Regions from separate parts of the Caloramator sp. E03 genome, predicted to be linked through region 2. Evidence: a T-box and tRNA genes for the amino acid it is inferred to sense, from the RefSeq annotation. Region 2 holds a T-box; the other holds one or more tRNA genes.
What was found. A T-box is a leader RNA that pairs with one kind of tRNA and senses whether it is charged. The one in region 2 lies ahead of asnS (asparagine--tRNA ligase), so its partner is inferred to be a tRNA-Asn.

Region 1: it has a tRNA-Asn gene. The T-box ahead of asnS (asparagine--tRNA ligase) is inferred to sense a tRNA for this amino acid. The anticodon was not compared.

What each region holds. Positions count from the first base shown of each region.
Region 1 is NZ_CP040093.1:1,777,564-1,787,558, reverse strand. Features, by position in the region: gene FDN13_RS08795 (ribonucleotide reductase N-terminal alpha domain-containing protein) at 1-2,570, opposite strand, end outside; gene FDN13_RS08790 (iron-containing alcohol dehydrogenase) at 2,859-4,058, opposite strand; gene FDN13_RS08785 (DNA-3-methyladenine glycosylase) at 4,444-5,058, shown strand; gene FDN13_RS08780 (aspartate aminotransferase family protein) at 5,130-6,533, opposite strand; gene FDN13_RS08775 (iron-containing alcohol dehydrogenase) at 6,759-7,901, shown strand; tRNA gene FDN13_RS08770 (tRNA-Asn) at 7,952-8,026, opposite strand; rRNA gene rrf (5S ribosomal RNA) at 8,036-8,152, opposite strand; rRNA gene FDN13_RS08760 (23S ribosomal RNA) at 8,387-9,995, opposite strand, start outside.
Region 2 is NZ_CP040093.1:1,487,992-1,497,986, reverse strand. Features, by position in the region: gene FDN13_RS07425 (O-antigen ligase family protein) at 1-672, opposite strand, end outside; gene FDN13_RS07420 (SH3 domain-containing protein) at 1,163-2,362, opposite strand; gene FDN13_RS07415 (nitroreductase family protein) at 2,601-3,104, opposite strand; gene FDN13_RS07410 (DegV family protein) at 3,395-4,231, shown strand; gene FDN13_RS07405 (alpha/beta-type small acid-soluble spore protein) at 4,339-4,599, shown strand; gene FDN13_RS07400 (DUF2383 domain-containing protein) at 4,655-5,101, shown strand; T-box leader at 5,154-5,391, shown strand; gene asnS (asparagine--tRNA ligase) at 5,439-6,830, shown strand; gene FDN13_RS14585 (YmaF family protein) at 6,996-7,295, opposite strand; gene ytaF (sporulation membrane protein YtaF) at 7,507-8,118, opposite strand; gene thiE (thiamine phosphate synthase) at 8,191-8,811, opposite strand; gene thiM (hydroxyethylthiazole kinase) at 8,802-9,602, opposite strand; gene thiD (bifunctional hydroxymethylpyrimidine kinase/phosphomethylpyrimidine kinase) at 9,705-9,995, opposite strand, start outside.

The DNA.
Region 1 (9,995 bases), 290 kb from region 2:
GTGCCATGCTCTGCAACCTTTAGCATGAGTTCCTTAGAGTAAATGCCTCTATATTTTATTATCTTTTCAAAATATGGATGAACCTCAGTTAGTTTATCGTTATCCATAACATTTCTTACAAAGGCAACTGCAAATAAAGGCTCAATGCCCGATGAAACCCCTGCTATTATGCTGATTGTGCCTGTTGGTGCTATAGTTGTTGTTGTAGCATTTCTTATGGGCTTTTCATCTTTATATATGCTATCATAAAAGGCTGGAAAGGCACCTCTTTTTTCTGCAAGCTGCCTGCTTGCATCTTTTGATTTTTCATCTATAAAACCCATCAATTTATCTGCAAAATCTACAGCCTCCTGAGAATTATAAGGTATTTTAAGCATTATAAGCATATCAGCAAATCCCATAACCCCAAGTCCAATCTTTCTTGTAAGCTTTGTTCTTTTTTCTATTTCAGGTAGAGGATATTTATTTATATCAATAACATTATCAAGAAAATGAACAGCATCATGAATAGTTTTTTCAAGAAGTTCATAATCAACCTCATATTTTCCATCTTTTAGTTTAAGCATTTTAACAAGGTTTATAGAACCAAGGTTGCAGCTTTCATAGGGCAGCAGAGGCTGCTCACCACAATTATGAACAACAACCCCATTTGCTACAAGAGAATTCGTAACCGGTTCATTTATATCATAAACCTCAATAGTTTCAGATTCTTTAATCTCTTCTACTTTTGTAGTATAGTAAGTATTTTTTCTTGAAGGTCTATTTATACTAATTAGTTTCTCATTTTTTTCTTTCTGTATTAAATCCTTCATTTCCTCACAGAAGGAACATATATTGTTGCGTGTAATTATTAGCTCATAATATTCCTTGCTTTCATAAACTCTCTTTTCTCCATCCTTTGTTATATATTCAAAATTTGATGGGTGGGATTTTGTTCTATTATATATATTTGAATAAATACCTAAATTTAAAAGTAGTAACTGTACATCCCTTAAAAGCTCTATTGAAGTAGAGCTAAGCCTTATATCTCTATGATTATCGTCAACAAAATTAACCGTTCCATCGGAACTGAAAAGTCCATTTATGTATGCTGCAACAGTATTTTTTGAAGCTGTAAATATTGATTTTGGTACTCTCTTTTCATGGGCTTTTTTTGCTTCAAATCCTAAGCTTTTTATAGCATTTACAAATTCCTTTCGTTTAAATAAAATCTGCCATGTTCCATTCTCACGCTTATTTATTATTCCTTCACCAGCACCATACTTTAATGCAATGCTTTGCATCTTTCTAAGTATATATTCTTCATATTCAGCAAAAACCATTCCAAGCACTTTTTCATCAGATGTAAGCCATCCATCTCCTGAGAGCCATCCTAAAAATAGCCCAAGCTCCTCTCCTATTTTATCATCATATTTAAAAAATCCCTTTGAAGATTGGATAAGAACCTCATCACCTATTGAGAGCTTACATGCCTCTTTCCAGCCCAAAGATGTCATAATTTTATGTTCTGGCGTTACTTTTAAAGTTTGACCACTATGAAGGATTATTTCTATAGTCTTTTTTATTCCAGTTTTGTAAACCTTTGCAGGTCTTAAAGTTACACCATTTTCATAATAATCTTTTACATTTTGACTTATTTTATCTTTTATAACCCTATTGTCGGTTATAATATTGAACATATTGTTGCCATACTTTTTATAAAGGTCTTCAATCCTTACAAGCCCTTCCTCTGTTGATATTAAAGTATCAGGATGAAAACAGGGATTAGTGCTTTCAATTTCTCCTAAAGCTGGAGTTGGATTATCTTTGTTCATCCTGTCTAAAAAAACTATTCCAGGTTCACCATTTCTCCAAGCCATTTTTACTATTGTATCAAAAACTTCCTTTGCATTTAGCTTTCCTGCTATAGCTTTAGTATGAGGATCTATAAGCTCATAATCCTCACCTTTAAAAACAGCTTCCATAAATTTTTCAGTAATTCCAATGCTAATATTAAAATTTGTTATCTCACTATTATCCTCTTTGCATTTTATAAACTCTAAAATATCTGGATGGTCAACACGAAGTATTGCCATATTTGCCCCTCTTCTTGTGCCCCCCTGCTTTACAGCCTCCGTTGCAGAATTAAATACCTTTAAAAAGCTAACAGGACCTGAAGCTACTCCTCCTGTTGTTTTAACAGTTGAGCCTTTAGGCCTTAGCCTTGAAAAGCTAAAACCCGTTCCCCCTCCTGATTTATGTATAAGTGCTGCGTTTTTAACCGAATCAAATATACCATCCATCGAATCCTCAATTGGAAGAACAAAACAGGCAGAGAGCTGCCCCAAAGGACGCCCTGCATTCATAAGGGTTGGGGAATTAGGAATAAACCTTAATGAAGTCATTAAATCATAGAACTTTTTTTCTGTAGCAATAACATCAGCATCTTTATCATATATTTCATCTGCCTTTGCAACAGCTTTTGCAACCCTTTTAAACATCTCCTCAGGAGTTTCTATTATATTTCCCTTTTCATCCTTTGCTAGGTACCTTTTATTTAAAACTTTTAATGCATTTTCGCTAAGCTCCATATATTCGCTCCTCTCTATCAACATTTTGTATGTATATATATTATATTATACAACATATTGTATCATTCATGATTCATTACTTCAAACAACAAAAATAATACTTAGAGAATAATTTCTCTCTCTTGCTCAATATTTCTTGTTTATATTATTGAAAACAAAAAATCCCATAATACTTATTCAGTATAATGGGATTTTTAAATTTCCTTATATAGTCTATTTTTCTAATATTTTGCAAATTCCTCATCAATGTACATTCATTATTTTTAAACATTATACGCTACATATTTATTATAATGAATCAGTATATATTTGTTTTATTGTTTCTTTTGTTGCTGGAATTGGAGCCATACTTAATAGTAAGTCAAGACTTGGAGTACTTAATGCAAGATTTGCTAATTTTTCAACATCATTTTCTGTAAATCCAAGATCTTGTAACTTTTCAATAAGTCCAACTTGTCTTAACCATGTTTCCATTAATTCAGCTGCGTATTCTGCTTCTCCTGGTACACCTACAAGATCTGGAGCAATTGGATTTAGTATATCAGCTAAAACTTCAGGACAAGCAGGATAAATATGCTTTATTACAGCAGGAAGTAACATTCCAAGCCCCAATCCATGAGCAAGTTCAGGTTTAACTGCACTTAAAGGATGTTCAAGAGCATGAGTAAAGTGAAGCAATCCATTATCAAAGGAAATACCAGCAATAAGTGATGCATATAATAAGTAATATCTTGCTGTTAAATCCTGTGGATGCATAAGAGCTTGTGGTAAATATTTTGTAATAAGTCTAAATGTTTCTTTTGCAAGTAATATAGAATAAGGAGTTGCTACTTTAGTTGTTGCAGCTTCAATTATATGATTTATTGCATCAACTGAAACATATAGAGTCTGGTTAGCTGGGAGCATTGTCATCAATGAAGGATCATCTATTGAGTATAATGGATAAATACAATCATAAGCAATTGCTGGTTTATATTCCTTTTCTGGTATGCTAACAACTGCAAATCTATCAGCTTCTGTTCCAGTTCCATGGGTTAAATTAATTGCAACTATTGGAGCAGCTTTGGAAGGAACAAACTTGTATTCATAAATATCTCTACAATTTTTATCCGGATATTCCAAAAGTATTGCAACACTTTTAGCAGCATCGATTGGACTTCCTCCACCGATACCAATAACAGCTTTTGCCCCTAATTCCCTTGCCATATTAGTTGCTTCATCAACTTGGTCAGCAGTTGGGTTAGGAGTAACTTTATTATATAATACATGCTTTATTCCATTTTTTTCAAAGGCATCTGTAACATACTTCCATGCACCTGTCTTTTCATAAGCTCCTTTACCTGTAATTACAACTACCTTGTCGATACCCCTACTTTTCAAATCTTCACAGATATCAAATATTTTCTTAATTGCCCCTACTCCAAGATATACTGTTGTCTTACATCTTATCTCTCTTACATCATTAATTAACATTTTTGATTCCCACATAGAAATCCCCCTTGTCTTTATTTATTTTTTATTATCCAACAATTTAACAATAATTATTGGATGATTTGTATCTTATACGGCAATAATATTTGATAGTTATTTAACAAACTATCTATTAATATTTTGTCAATAATTTCATAAATCGTCAACTGTCAATTATGAGGAATAATTGATATTTTAGCTTAAATAATTATAATAATTCTCTTTATCTCGTTATTACAGCTTGATTTTTCATAAAATATTTAAAAATCAAAAAGTATTTAAATTAACAAAAATTTATTAACTACAATTTATTTATATAAAAAATTAAATAGCAATTAATTAATTTTTTAGTTTATACTATAAATGTTAAAGGCACAATTTTGTAATTTATGGAGGTCTTATAATGAATATGCTTGATAGAAGTTTTTATAATCGTGATACATTGACTGTTGCTAAAGAACTTCTTGGAAAATATATTGTAAAAATCGTAAATGGTAAAAAGCTAATAGGTATGATTGTTGAAACAGAAGCCTATATAGGTCCCCATGACAAAGCTTCTCATTCATATAACTATAGAAGAACAGAAAGAAATGAGGCTATGTATGGACCTCCTGGTTATGCATACGTATATATGATATATGGTAAAAATTTTTGTTTAAATATAGTAACCGAAGAAGTTGAGAAGCCCTGTGCTGTTTTAATTAGAGCAGTAGAGCCAATATCTGGGCTTGATGATATGGCAAAAAATAGATATAACAAGAGCTTTAATGAGCTGAATAAAAAAGAAATTATTAACCTTACAAACGGTCCTTCAAAACTTTGTAGTGCATTTAAAATTGATAAATCAAACAATGGTGAAGATATTTGTAGCAACAATTTTTATATTGCTGAAGGGATTACCAACTTTGAAATAAAAGAAGCAAAACGAATAAATATTGATTATGCAGAGGAAGCTAAGGATTTTCTATGGAGATTTTATATAGTTGGAAATAAATTTGTTTCTAAACCTAGTAAATGATCATAATATAAAAAGCCCTTATGAATTAAACCATGAGGGCTTTTTATATTATGATATCTTTAAATATTATTTTATTTTTTAAACATAGATTTTAAAATCTGCTTCCCACTATCTAAACCTATACCTAAAAAGCTCTTATTTTTTTCAAATATACTTTCAAGTGCAAAAATTACTTTATCTATTTCCTCATAAGAAATAATAAGAGGTGGTTCAAGCCTTATAACGTTTGGATTATTAAGAGTATATGCTGTAATTATTCTATGCTCATTCATAAGCTTTCCAGCAACAAGAGATGCAAAATATTCATTGGAAAGCTCGGAAAGCTTCCCTGCTGTAATTGAATTTAAAACTCCTTTTGGCTCCTCAAATTCAATTCCTATCATAAGTCCCCTTCCTCTTACATCCTTTATAACAGGATACTTTTCCTTTAAATTCATAAGCTTTAACAAGAAATATTCTCCCTTTTCCTTTGCCTTACCTGGAAGATCATTTTCTATTATATATTTAATTGAAGCTATTCCCGCAGCACAAGCTATTGTATTGCCTCCAAAGGTTGATGTATGTAGAAATGCCTTTTCTATTTTTCCATAGGCTTTTTTCCATATTTCATCCGTCGTAATATATCCTCCAATAGGTATTATTCCTCCACCGATTGATTTAGCAAAACACATTATATCTGGTACAATATCCTCAGCCTCACAAGCAAACATATAGCCTGTCCTTCCAAATCCTGTTTGAATCTCATCTGCTATAAGATACACACCATATTTTGTACATATTTCTCTTACCCTTTTAAGATAACCCTTTGGAGGAACATTTATCCCTCCTTCCCCCTGAATAGGTTCTACTATAAAGGCTGCTACATCTTTTAGTGATTTAATCATTTCTTCAAGGGCATCTGCATCGCCATAAGGTACCTCGTAGCAGTCTGGAACTAATGGCTTAAACGGATTTTGATATTTTTCTCTTCCTGTAACAGAAAGTGCTCCCATAGATTTACCATGAAAAGAATTCCTACAGTAAATCAATTTGGTTTTTCCACTGGCAATCTTAGCAAGCTTTAATGCCCCTTCTACTGCTTCAGCCCCGCTATTCCCGTAAAATGTTCTTTTAAGATTCCCTGGAGTTATTAATGCCAGGTCTTTTGCCAATGCTCCTGCAAAATTGTATATAGAAGCTTGAAGAATATTTGGAAGACCGATTACCTTTTTAATTTCTTCAAGAATCTCTTTATTATTATGTCCAACATTTAACGCACCATATCCTCCAAGAAGATCTATGTATTCATTTCCATCCTCATCATATACTTTTGTACCCTCTGCCTTAACAAAATGTTTATCAAAATCTAAAAGTCCCATAAGCTGAACAACACTTGAACTTATATATTCCCTATAATTTTCCCTTACATTTTCACGATTAAAATTCAATGCATCATCAACCGTTACAAAGTAATTAATCTTTTCCTTAACTTCCATAACAATCCTCCTAACTTAATCAACTATAATTTAAAAACTATTACAATACAAATCAATCCTATTGTGCACATTGTGTGCAAATATATTATACCAATATATTCTAATATTTTCAATTATATGTAATTTAATTTGTGATTTTTTTCTTTTTATTAAATGCTAATTCTTAACAATTATTTCTTTATGTTATAATTAAATTAAAAAGTACTGTAAAGGAGGCTTAAAGTTATGAAAGAGTTAAAACTCCATGGAAATTCTATAATTATTGGAAAAGACTCATTAAACTATATAGAAAATATTGATATAAAAAAAGCATTTATTGTAACTGGCGGAAATTCCATGTTTAAAATTGGTGCAATAGACAGACTATCAAACATATTAAAAACAAAAAAAGCTGAAATTTACATATTCAGCGATATTAAAAAAAATCCCTCTTTTGAATATGTATTAAAAGGATTAGAAATTATGAAGAAATTTAAACCAGATACTGTGATAGGAATAGGTGGAGGATCTTCCATAGATATTGCAAAGGCTCTCTCGGTATTCTACGAATATAACGAATTAGATATTAAAAATCCTAACAGGCTTAATTTGCCAAAAGAAAGAAAGAATATAAAGCTAATTGCAATCCCCTCAACTTCAGGAACAGCTGCAGAGGTTACAAGGGCTTCGGTAATAACATATAATAATATAAATTTAAAAATCGGTTTAAAATGTGATGCCTTTATCCCCGACATTGCTATACTTGATTCAAGTTTAACCCTTTCAATGCCAAAATACTTAGTTGCCGAAACAGGAATGGATGCTCTAACACATGCTGTTGAGTGTTATATTAACAAAAATATTAACCCCTATTCTGAAGCTTTAGCAGAAGGAGCCATTAAAGGATTGTTCAATTATCTTCCATCATCTTACGAAAAAGGAGATTTGGAAAGCAGAGAAAAAGTACATATATACAGCACAATGGCTGGAAGCGCCTTTTCTAATGTTGGTCTTGGAATGGCCCATGGAATATCCCATGCTTTTGGTGGTAAGTTTGATTTTTCACACGGACTTTTAAATGCAGTAGCTCTTCCTTATGTACTAAGATATAATTCAAGGGATAAAGAAGTAAAAAGAAGACTAAACTATTTATCAAAACTTATTGATGCAACAGATTTTATTGAAGCAGTTATAACTTTAAATAAAAAACTTAACATCCCATCCTCATTCAAAGACATAGGTCTTTCAGAAAAAGATTTTTCAAATAATTTTAGTGAGCTTTTAGAAAATTCTTTGAAAGGTTCTACAAAAGTAAATCCTATAGAAATAACAGAGAATGAAATGAAAAAAATATTGTATGCAATTTATTATGGCAAAAAATATGAATAGTTAAAAAGCCTAAGACTTAGTCTTAGGCTTAAAATATCAAAAAATAAAAATGGCTCCATGGAGAGGACTCGAACCTCCAACCCTCCGGTTAACAGCCGGATGCTCCACCATTGAGCTACCATGGAACATTAACAATCTGGCAGACACCTACTTTTCCAAGCCGTCTCCAGCTTAGTATCATCGGCGCACCCGGGCTTAACCTTCGTGTTCGGAATGGGAACGGGTGTTACCCCGGATGCCTAACCACCAGATATTATTTTTAATATTTTTCTCCTTGCTATATGATTTCTTCTTTAGTTCTAAGCCTCGCTTCCTTGAAAATTAAGAACTTTTGAAAACTCGCTTCTCTCAAACAAGCAAAAGTTCTAAAATTTTCTGCGTCAGACTCGGCAAGAACTAATACGAATAAATCATAATGCTTCGTCGTAAAATATTAAAAATCTCAACTACTTAATGTAGTTTTTTCAAAACTGCACAGCAAATTATTGATCAAGCCCTCGACCTATTAGTACCAATCAGCTGAACGCCTCACGGCGCTTACACCTTTGGCCTATCAACCTTGTGTTCTTCAAGGGGTCTTACCCTTACGGTGGGAAATCTCATCTTGAGGTGGGCTTCGCGCTTAGATGCCTTCAGCGCTTATCCCTTCCGAACATGGCTACCCAGCTGTGCTCCTGGCGGAACAACTGGTGCACCAGAGGTTCGTCCATCCCGGTCCTCTCGTACTAAGGACAGCTCCTCTCAAATTTCCTACGCCCGCGACGGATAGGGACCGAACTGTCTCACGACGTTCTGAACCCAGCTCGCGTGCCGCTTTAATGGGCGAACAGCCCAACCCTTGGGACCTACTTCAGCCCCAGGATGCGACGAGCCGACATCGAGGTGCCAAACCTCCCCGTCGATGTGGACTCTTGGGGGAGATCAGCCTGTTATCCCCGAGGTAGCTTTTATCCGTTGAGCGATGGCCCTTCCACTCGGTACCACCGGATCACTAAGCCCGACTTTCGTCCCTGCTCGAGATGTCTCTCTCACAGTGAAGCTCCCTTCTGCCTTTGCACTCTCCGCGCGATTTCCAACCGCACTGAGGGAACCTTTGGGCGCCTCCGTTACTCTTTAGGAGGCGACCGCCCCAGTCAAACTGCCCACCTAACAATGTCCCGTGACTTGATTCAAAGCCTCCGGTTAGAGCTTCAGTATCATCAGGGTGGTATCCCAAGGTCGACTCCAGCAAAGCTGACGCCCTGCCTTCTCTGTCTCCCACCTATCCTGTACAGACAATACCGAAACTCAATGCTAAGCTACAGTAAAGCTCTACGGGGTCTTTCCGTCCAATCGCGGGTAACCGGCATCTTCACCGGTACTACAATTTCGCCGAGTCCCTTGTTGAGACAGTGCCCAGGTCATTACGCCATTCGTGCGGGTCGGAACTTACCCGACAAGGAATTTCGCTACCTTAGGACCGTTATAGTTACGGCCGCCGTTTACTGGGGCTTCGGTTCAAAGCTTCGCACCCGGGTCCCCACAAAAACAAAGTTTTTGTGGGTGGGTCCTAACCTTTCCCCTTAACCTTCCAGCACCGGGCAGGCGTCAGCCCCTATACATCATCTTGCGATTTAGCAGAGACCTGTGTTTTTGCTAAACAGTTGCCTGGGCCTATTCTCTGCGGCTCTATCTCTAGAGCACCCCTTCTCCCGAAGTTACGGGGTCAATTTGCCGAGTTCCTTAACAAGGGTTCTCTCGCTCGTCTTAGGATTCTCTCCTCACCTACCTGTGTCGGTTTGCGGTACGGGCACCACATCCCTCGATAGAGGCTTTTCTTGGCAGTGTGAAATCAGCTGCTTCACCCTTACGGGCTCCCCATCAAGCCCTGTCATTAACTTCCCGGATTTGCCTTGAAAGTCTGACTCAGCCCTTGGACGCACTTAGCCAAAAATGCGCTCAGCCTATCCTCCTGCGTCACCCCATCTCTAATAACGGTCTATGGTGGTATCGGAATATCAACCGATTGTCCATCACCTACGCCTTTCGGCCTCGGCTTAGGTCCCGACTAACCCTCAGCGGACGAACCTTCCTGAGGAAACCTTAGGCTTTCGA
Region 2 (9,995 bases):
TGCTACAATTATCAAAGAAGATAACAATAAGAAACTAAAGGTTTCTTTGTTTTTGCTTAAAAAGAAATATATAAATATACCAGCAAAAAGTCCAAAGGCAGCACCACGAGATCCTGTTAAGAAAAAGGCTATAATAAAAAGAGTTAATGCGATATAGTAAAATAATTTATTTTTTTGGTTCTTATTAATGAAATAAATACAAACTAATATCATACAACAGAACCATGCCCCTGCAACGTTTGGGTTACCAAAGGTACTGTATATTCTATGGTTCTTATCTGGCCAAGGGTGGCATGATAATATCTTTGCCCAAAAAGGGTTAGACCAATAGCTGAAGGCTATTTTTTCAGCTATTCCAATAAGAGCTGAGAAAAAAGATATTTTCAAAATTAGTTTAAATAATTCTTCAATTTTATACTCACTATCATAGTAGTTTTCTATAAAAACGCTTAAGAAAAAGTAAAGAAGAAAAGCTACTGACAATAGGGTTGATATAATATTTCTATTTATAATCCCGACTATTAACGACCATATAAAGAGAACTAATAGTCCTCTGTTCCAAGGATTCATTGGTATGACGTCTTTGTTTGTTATTGTTTTATATATCATATAAATAATCGGTATAAAAGACGTAAATGGAGAAATTACTACAAATAGTGCTGATGTAAACATTTTAAGACCCCTTTATTATATTTTTCCATACCATTTCTTATAGTAAATCATAAAGTAGTAAACTTCAAACATTTAGTAGTAAATTTAAAAAAATGTTTACATACTAAAATGATTCTTTTATTTTTATATTAAACTTACAAAAAAATAATATACCATTAATTATTGAGCAATAATTAATAAGATTTTAAAAATATATTAATTTTAAAATCTTATTTAACTAATCAGCAAGAGAAGTCGCCTACTTCTATAAGTGGTGGTAGCTCACAGTGATTACATTAACTCAAAACGGATTTTAGACAACCCATTTTGGGTTAAGAACTTTGCAAGAGCCCCGTGAATGGATTTTAAAAAGGCATCTTTCATGAGCTTAGAATTGCTTAGTAAAATGAATAAGTACCAGGGAAAGTCTTCAGGGGGCTTAACAAAAACAAACTTTTTCAACAGCCTGAAATTATTAAAAGCCCTATAAAAAGTATAGGGCTTTTAATAATTAATAAATGTATGAAAGATATGAACTATAGGCCCAGCCTACGGTTCCATTTATATTTATCTTGTACCAGGTGCCACTTGAGGAGTAATCAAGAACCATAGCATATTGTCCTTGTTTTAAAACTCCTATTATAGGTGATGTTGATGAAGGATTTAATCTTATATTAAGCTGAGTCACACCCTTAACTGTCACATATTTTCCACTGGGTATAGGAGATATTAAACTTCCCCATACGTAGCCTTTTTGTCCATTAACGCTAACTTGGTACCAACCAGAGGAATAGCTTACTATATATATTATTGTTCCCTTTGGAAGTGCTGTTATAATGCTTGCAGAAGTTGAAGGAGCACTTCTTAGGTTAGCGAGAGATACGCTATCTGATATTTGAGCAAATATTCCTGTGTCAACTGGCTTTGGAAGAGTTTCAGACTGTGTAGTTCCACTAAGTGAGGAAGTGGTTTGTATTGTAGATTGCTGTGAATCATCTATTATATAGTTATATCTTCCAGCTATATAGCCATTGTTTATTTCTTTCATGCTTAAAAAGTAACACTTTGTACCTTGAATTCCACCGTAGAATGTATCGGTAGTAGATTCATAGGTAAAGGCACCATCAACTCCATTTAAACTTCCCCATCTATCAAATATTACAACGTGATCGCCAGGTTTATTTAATATATCCATGTGCTTTAAATCTTTTATATCTATCTTAGTAAAATAGCTATTAAAAAGGGTAGAAGTAGAGAGTTTCCAATCCTTTATATTAAATACAGCTTGTACAAATCCTGAACAATCAAGTCCAGCAGTTTGTGAAATGTATCCCATGCCTGACTGAGTATTAACATTTCCAGCGAATGCACCTTTTTCTATTGCATCAAGAAAACTTGTCCACGGTGCATTGTAGGAATAGGTGTCAATGCTATCTAATCCTCCCCAGTTGTAGGGGATGCCTGTGAATACCCCGCTGACTACATCTTTAAACTGTGAGGGTTGTGTTACATAAAAAGATTTGTCAGCACTTATATTACCGTTTTTATTTTTTGAATAGGTCCATTTTAGATTAATAATGTTAAGAGCTCTTTTTTCAGCTTCACTCCTTGTAATTGGGTTTTGAGGAGCTGCAAAGGATTTTTTATAAGGCATAAAAAGAAATGTTAATAGAAATACTGTTACAGATAGAATTGACAAAGTTTTTTTCATATAGTTCCTCCTTTGCGCTTTATGAATAGAATAAAAAATATATTGGTTAACATAATTATACTTTGCAGGTTTAACTGTTTTCAATGAATAAAATGTGGTAATACAAAAGGGAGCCTATATAATCTCTTGAATTATATAGGCTCCCTAATTGTAAAACAATTATTTTTCTGAAATTTTATTTTAGAGTAGCTTTTCTATAAAGATTTAAATGAAAATCCATTATTCAAATATTATAAGGTTAGTACCAAATAACCAGTTCTTCTATATCTTTTCTAATTTTATTATAGTTATGCTCCTTTGGATATCCTAAAGGAGTAAAAGCAACAGGCTCAAGATTGCTGTCAAGCTTTAAAACTTCTTTTGCAGCTTTATTATCAAAAGCTCCAATCCAGCAGGTGCCAAGATTAAGCTCAGTTGCAGCAAGTATTATATGATCCATAACAATTGCAGCATCTATATCACAATAGTTTTTGCCATCAGCCCTTGTCCATGCCTTGCTTGGTATTGAGCATATTCCTAAGATTATTGGGGCTTCAACAAACCATTCCCTATTATATATCTTTTTAAGTTCGTTTTCTCTACCATTTGTTTTTATAACGAGTATTTTAAAAGCTTGTTTATTTGCACTTGTAGGAGCTAACCTTGCAGCTTCAAGAATAAGTTTTAATTTTTCCTCTTCAACATTGTCCTTTTTATAAGCTCTAATACTGCATCTTTTCCTTATTAGGTCAAAATATTCCATAGAACACCTCCTTAAAATAATATGTAGTATAAATTTATTATAAGTATAGTTATTATATACTTAATATTTCCTTTTATTATATATTTTTTACAATAGCAAGTCTATATATTGATTTATTCAAAAATTCGAAAAATTTCACCATTATTTATGCAATAATTATGTTAATTATTTGAAATATTTATTAAAAACATAAATATTTAATGAGAAAAACAATTTTAATATTTCTATATTTAGTATACAATGTATATTAATTAATATAGTCTATTAATATGAAAGTAGGAGGAATTATTATGACTGTTAAAATTATCGCTGACAGCTGCTGTGATTTAAACGATGAGATAAAAAGGAACACGAATATCAGTATTGTTCCTTTAACCATAGAAATTGAAGGGAAAGTGTATAAGGATGATGAAACTTTAAATATTAACGATTTTCTTGATGTTATGAGAAAAAGTAAAGAATGTCCTAAAACATCCTGTCCTTCTCCAGTAGATTTTATGAAACAATATAATGGTGATGAAAGTGTATTTGTTGTAACTTTATCTTCAGCCTTAAGTGGAACGTATAAAAGTGCTGTAATGGCAAAGGATATGTTTAAAGAAGAAATTAAAGAAAAATTTATACATGTTTTTGATTCATTAAGTGCTTCTGTTGGGGAGACACTTGTAAGTTTAAAAATAGATGAGCTTAGCAAAAAAGGCATTAGTGAACTTGAGATAGTAGATAAAGTTGAAGAATATATAAAGGAAATGAAGACGTTTTTTATGTTAAATACCTTAGAAAATCTTGTTAAGGCAGGAAGAATAAGCCCTATTATTGCAAAGGTTACATCTTTAATCTCATTGAAACCTATAATGGCAGGAACTGAGGAAGGAACTATAAAGATACAAGAAAAGGTTATAGGCGCTCAAAAAGCATTTAGAAGGTTTATAGAAATAATAGGAGAGCAGGGAGTCAACTTAGAAAATAAAGTTTTAGGAATTGCCCATTGTAATTGCCTTGATAAAGCAATTGAATTTAAAAATGAAGTTTTAAAAAGGTATAAATTTAAAGATATTATAATAGTTCCAACAGCAGGAATAAGTACAGTGTATGCTAACGAAGGAGGAATTATAATAGCTTTTTAATATAAATGATATATTAACAATATTAATCATTTCATCCACCAACTCCCTGATTATAAGTTCGAATATTGGTTAAATTAATAGTAGAACAGGAACAGGAGGTGAATGAAATGGCAGACAACAAATTCTATGGAGGATTTGCAGGAGCAGCTGGCTATGGTGCAGCAGCAGGTTCAAAGAACCAAAGTGTTGTTCCAGAAGCAAAGAAGGGGCTTGACCAGTTCAAAGAAGAGGTAGCAGCAGAGGTAGGAGTACAGGTACCAGCAACTGGATACTGGGGAAATATGACTTCTAAAGAATGTGGTACTGTAGGTGGCTACATGGTAAAGAAAATGGTTGAGGCTTATGAGAGAAACTTAGCAGGAAAGTAATATAAATAGTTAAAAAGGGAGTATTCTTGCTCCCTTTTTATTTAGAGGTGATTTAATGAATAGTAAGATAATCGACGAACTTAATACATTGCTTAAAGGAGAGTATATGGGAATAGATTCTTATGAAAAATTCATCCAAAAGGTTCAAAACAAGCATGTAAAACATGAACTTCAAAATATACAAAAAGATCACAAAAACCATGCTATAAAGATTGCTGAAAGGATACAAGACTTAGGTGGGGAGCCTGTAAATGGAGTTGGCTTTATTGGCAAAATAGCAGAGGTTGCATCTAATATAAAAAATATTAACAAAAAAAGTGATATTGAAATATTAAAACAGGCCTATGACGGGGAGGACTTTGGAATTAGAATGGCAACTGAAGTTGTAAAAGGGGATCTTGATGGTAATAGTGCAGTGCTTGTAAAGGAAATGCTAAATGAAGATAGGAATCATCTTGATACATTAAACAATTTAATTCGAGAGGTAGGCAATGTGCAGTAAGTATATCTTGACAATATTGATTAATAATATTATAATTTACGAATAAAATATTAAGTAGACGATGAAGGGAAGAGTAGATACAGAAATGGATTTAAGCGAGCCGATGAGGGTGGAAGTTCGGCATCACAGCTGTATTGAAGAACATCCCGGAGTTCCCAACCGAAATGAAAAGAGTAGGCTTGGGGGTGTTTAGAACCTTATATCTAAAGAGTATCGGATATAAATCCTGTACTTTAGAGGTGGCCTTTTGGCAAATTGGGTGGTACCGCGAATTAACCTTCGTCCCTTTATGTGGCGAAGGTTTTTATTTTTGAACAACAAAAGGAGGAGGGTAAAGATGGAAGGAACTACAATAAAGAATTTATATAGGCAGCTAGACAGTTTTGAAAACAAAGAGGTAAAGATATCAGGTTGGATTAGGACTTTAAGATCATCAAAATCCTTTGGATTCATAGAATTAAATGACGGAACTTTCTTTAAAAATGTTCAGATTGTATTTGATGAGGGGCTTGAAAATTTTAAGGATGTTGAAAAGCTCCCAATAAGCACTTCAATAACTGTTTTAGGTAAAGTTATATTAACTCCAGAAGCAAAACAACCTTTTGAAATTAAAGCTGATAGTATAATAGTTGAAGGAACCTCAAGTTCTGATTATCCTTTGCAAAAGAAGAAACATTCCTTTGAATATTTAAGAACTATAGCCCACTTAAGACCAAGGAGTAACACCTTTTCAGCCGTGTTTAGGGTACGTTCCATAGCAGCTTATGCTATCCATAAGTTCTTTCAAGAAAGAGGCTTTGTTTATGTAAACTCTCCTATAATAACAGCAAGTGACTGTGAAGGTGCAGGGCAGATGTTTAGGGTTACAACACTTGACTTAGATAACCTTCCAAGGACTGAAGGTGGAGAGATTGACTATTCAAAAGACTTTTTTGGGAAAACAACAAGCCTTACAGTAAGTGGACAACTTGAGGCTGAAGTTTTTGCTCTAGCCTTTAGGAATGTATATACTTTTGGACCAACTTTCAGGGCTGAAAATTCAAATACCCCAAGGCATGCTGCAGAATTTTGGATGATAGAGCCTGAAATTGCCTTTGCAGACCTTAAGGATGATATGGAGCTTGCAGAGGATATGGTTAAATATATAATAAACTATGTAATGGAAAACGCTCCAGAGGAAATGCAATTTTTTAACAGTTTCATAGATAACACTTTATTTGATAGGCTAAACAATGTTGTAAATTCTGAATTTGGACATGTAACCTATACTGAGGCAATAGATATACTCAAAAAGTCAGGACAACAGTTTGAGTTCCCTGTTGAGTGGGGAATAGATCTTCAAACTGAACATGAAAGGTATTTAACAGAAAAGGTGTTTAAAAAACCTGTATTTGTTACTGATTATCCAAAGGAAATAAAGGCTTTTTATATGAGGCTTAATGATGATAATAAAACCGTTGCTGCGATGGATCTTTTAGTTCCTGGGGTTGGAGAGATAATAGGTGGAAGTCAAAGAGAAGAAAGGCTTGACGTACTTGAAAGAAGGATGAAGGAACTTGGAATGGACATGGATAACTACTGGTGGTACTTAGAGCTTAGAAAATATGGTGGAACAAAGCATGCAGGCTTTGGTCTTGGGTTTGAAAGGATGATTATGTATTTAACTGGAATGAGCAATATAAGGGATGTTATACCTTTCCCAAGAACGCCAAAAAATGCAGAATTTTAGTTTATGTAGTATAGTATTATTTAACTAATCAGCGACAGGAGTCAACCACTTCTATAAGTGGGGTAGTTCACAAAGAATCTGGATGGCAGTGGGAGTTTCCTGCTGCTAAATGAGGAAAGCGCCAAAACATTTAATGCATTGGCGCTTTTAATATTTTTGAATTAATTAACAATCCTTAAGCGTATAGCCCATTATATAGTGGCGGTGTCCCTTTTCTTTTTTTGTAATTCCACAGTAATAGTGAATATGGCGTCCACCCCATATAGGAATATCAAAGCAGGTTAAAAATTTAAACTCATGGCAGTGACCGCAGGCAGAATCAGTTTTGCCGTATAGACAGTGTTTGTGGCATCTACAGTTTTCGTTAGTGTCGGATATGCAGTTATAATAATGACTGTGGCATTTGCAGACTGTAGTACAACCAGAGAAACGGTGTACATGGCAGCTATATCCACAATTTCTCACATTATCACCTCAATATATTGTTCTGATATATATTATGTTGTATGACAAAAAATGACACAAAACAATCTTTTTAACTAATTAGCGACAAAAATCCCCACTTCTATAAGTGGGGTAGTTCACTATATTATGAATAAAAAACAGGTTCAAAACCTGTTTTAGACTGCTGAAAAAGTTCCTAACACAAAAATGGTTTGTGGACAATATGAATATTTTATATAATTAATTCGTATATTCCAAGAATGATTATTATTAATGATGATACAATCTCACAACAGTTTGACAAATTTTTAGGAAGAGATTTGTTACCAATATAAAAGCCTAATTTAATAAATACTATGCTAAATATCATTGAACAAAAGGATGTTAAATATATATTTAATCCAGTAATGCTTGCACCAATACCAAGGCCAAAGTTATTTATGCATAGTATGATGCCTAAGAGGATTGACTCTTTAAATTCAATGTTTTTAGAATTGTTTGAGTCAATTATTTCAGGATGTTCAATAAAATTTTCATAGTAATTGTTTTTTTTACCTTTATCACAAGAAGCAAGGCTTTTTTTCTTTAAAGAGCCTATTAACATATATAATCCAAGTAATATTAGCAATACACTCCCTAAATAATTTGAATAAATTGAAGGAATATAGTTTACGAATGTTTTTCCAATTAGCATTGAAATAAAAGTACCAATACAAGAGATGAAGGCTATAATTAAATTGCTCATTATATTGATTTTGATTTTTAAAATCCCATAACTTAATCCAATAATAAAATTATCGGTGCTTGTAGAGACTGCAAAAAGAAAAACAGAAATAAAATCCATGTTATACCTCAAAAAGATTAGTACAAGATTATATTATGCAATTTTATAGAAAAGGTTCGATATTGGAAAATTCTATTTTCTCCAAAGGCTTATTAACTTTCTGGAAGCCTCTTCAATGGAGCTGCTTCCCAATATTGAAGATATTAAAGAGATACCATCTATATTTGTTTTTTTAACTTCTTCTATATTTGAAATTCCTATTCCGCCGATTCCAACAACGGGAATCGAAACACTATCTTTTATCTTTTTAAGTGTTTCTACTCCAATAGGAGCTTTAGCATCAGCTTTGCTTAAAGTTGGATACACGGGACCTGCACCAAGGTAATCAGCTCCGCTTTCTTCTCCATATATTGCTTCTTCAATGCTACTGACAGAATACCCCAATATTTTATCGCCAATTAATTTTCTTGCAACTTTAAGGGGTAAATCTTCCTGCCCTATATGAAGTCCGTCAGCATCAACGGATAGAGCAATGTCAAGCCTATCATTTATTATAAGAGGAATATTATAATAACTTGTAAGCTTTTTCATTTTAATTGCTATATTATAAAATTCAAGGCTTGATATATCTTTTTCGCGGAGCTGAACTATAGTAACTCCTCCTTTTATAGCTTCTTCAACGGCTTTAAAGATATCCTTCCCATTTAATATTTTTCTATCGGTTACAAGGTAAAGAGAATAATCTATAGGCATTCTATTTTACCTCCATTCAATATATCATCTTCAGTAAGGTTATATATAAAGTCAAATAGTTTTACTTTAAATGTTCCAGGCAAAACTTTTTCCATTGAATTTTGTGTCATTTCTCCCGCAAGGTTCATAGCAAGTATTGAAGCTGCTGTTGATGTAAACCTATCATTACATATAGAAGTGGCAGCAGTTAAGGCACCAACCATGCAGCCTGCTCCAGTGATTAATGTTAATATTGGTGTGCCGTTGTAAATAAGACATGTCCTTTTTCCATCTGTTATAATATCCCTTTTACCTGTAGCTGCAACAACAGTATTATACTGATTTGCAAGAGATATACAGGCTTCTATTGCATCTTCGCCATCGTCTATTGAATCAACTCCTCTTACTTTTCCAGAGAACCCTGCAAGGGATTTTATTTCTCCTATGTTCCCTTTTATTACAGAAATATTTCCATATTGGAGAAGTTTCCTTGCTATATCCATTTTTCTGCTTATTGCTCCACAGGCAACAGGATCAAGTACAACAGGTTTATTTAATTCTTTTGCTTTTTTTACTGCAATTATAGATGCTTCTTCCTGCTCCGCGGTTAATGTTCCAAGATTTATATAAAGTGCAGAGATGAGATTTACAAATTCTTCGACTTCATACTTAGATTCACACATTGCAGGAGAAGCACCAAAACAAAGGAGAATATTTGCACAATCATTGATTGTAACGTAATTTGTTATGCATTGAACAAGAGGGGTATTTTCACGAACTTTTTTTAAAACATTAGCAATTGATTTTAACATTTTTATTTCCTCCCAACTTAAAATTTATATATAGGCTTAGCATTATATATAAATGTTGTAATAAACATATAAGCATATAAGGCAGTGGTAAAACTATTATATCTATTTATTTGTTATTCCTGCCTTTTTATATAAACTATAAAAATGATTAACAGGACCAACTCCATGTCCGAGTTCTATGGAATTTTCTATTGCGCCGTTTATGTATTCCTTTGCATTTTTTACAGCATCATATACGCAGTAGCTATTTGCGATATATGCGGCAATTGCAGATGAAAATGTACATCCTGTACCATGGGTATTTTTAGTATTAATTCTCTTTCCTTTGATGTGTATAAAATCCTTTCCGTCAAAGAATACATCTATTGCATCACCAGTTAAATGACCGCCTTT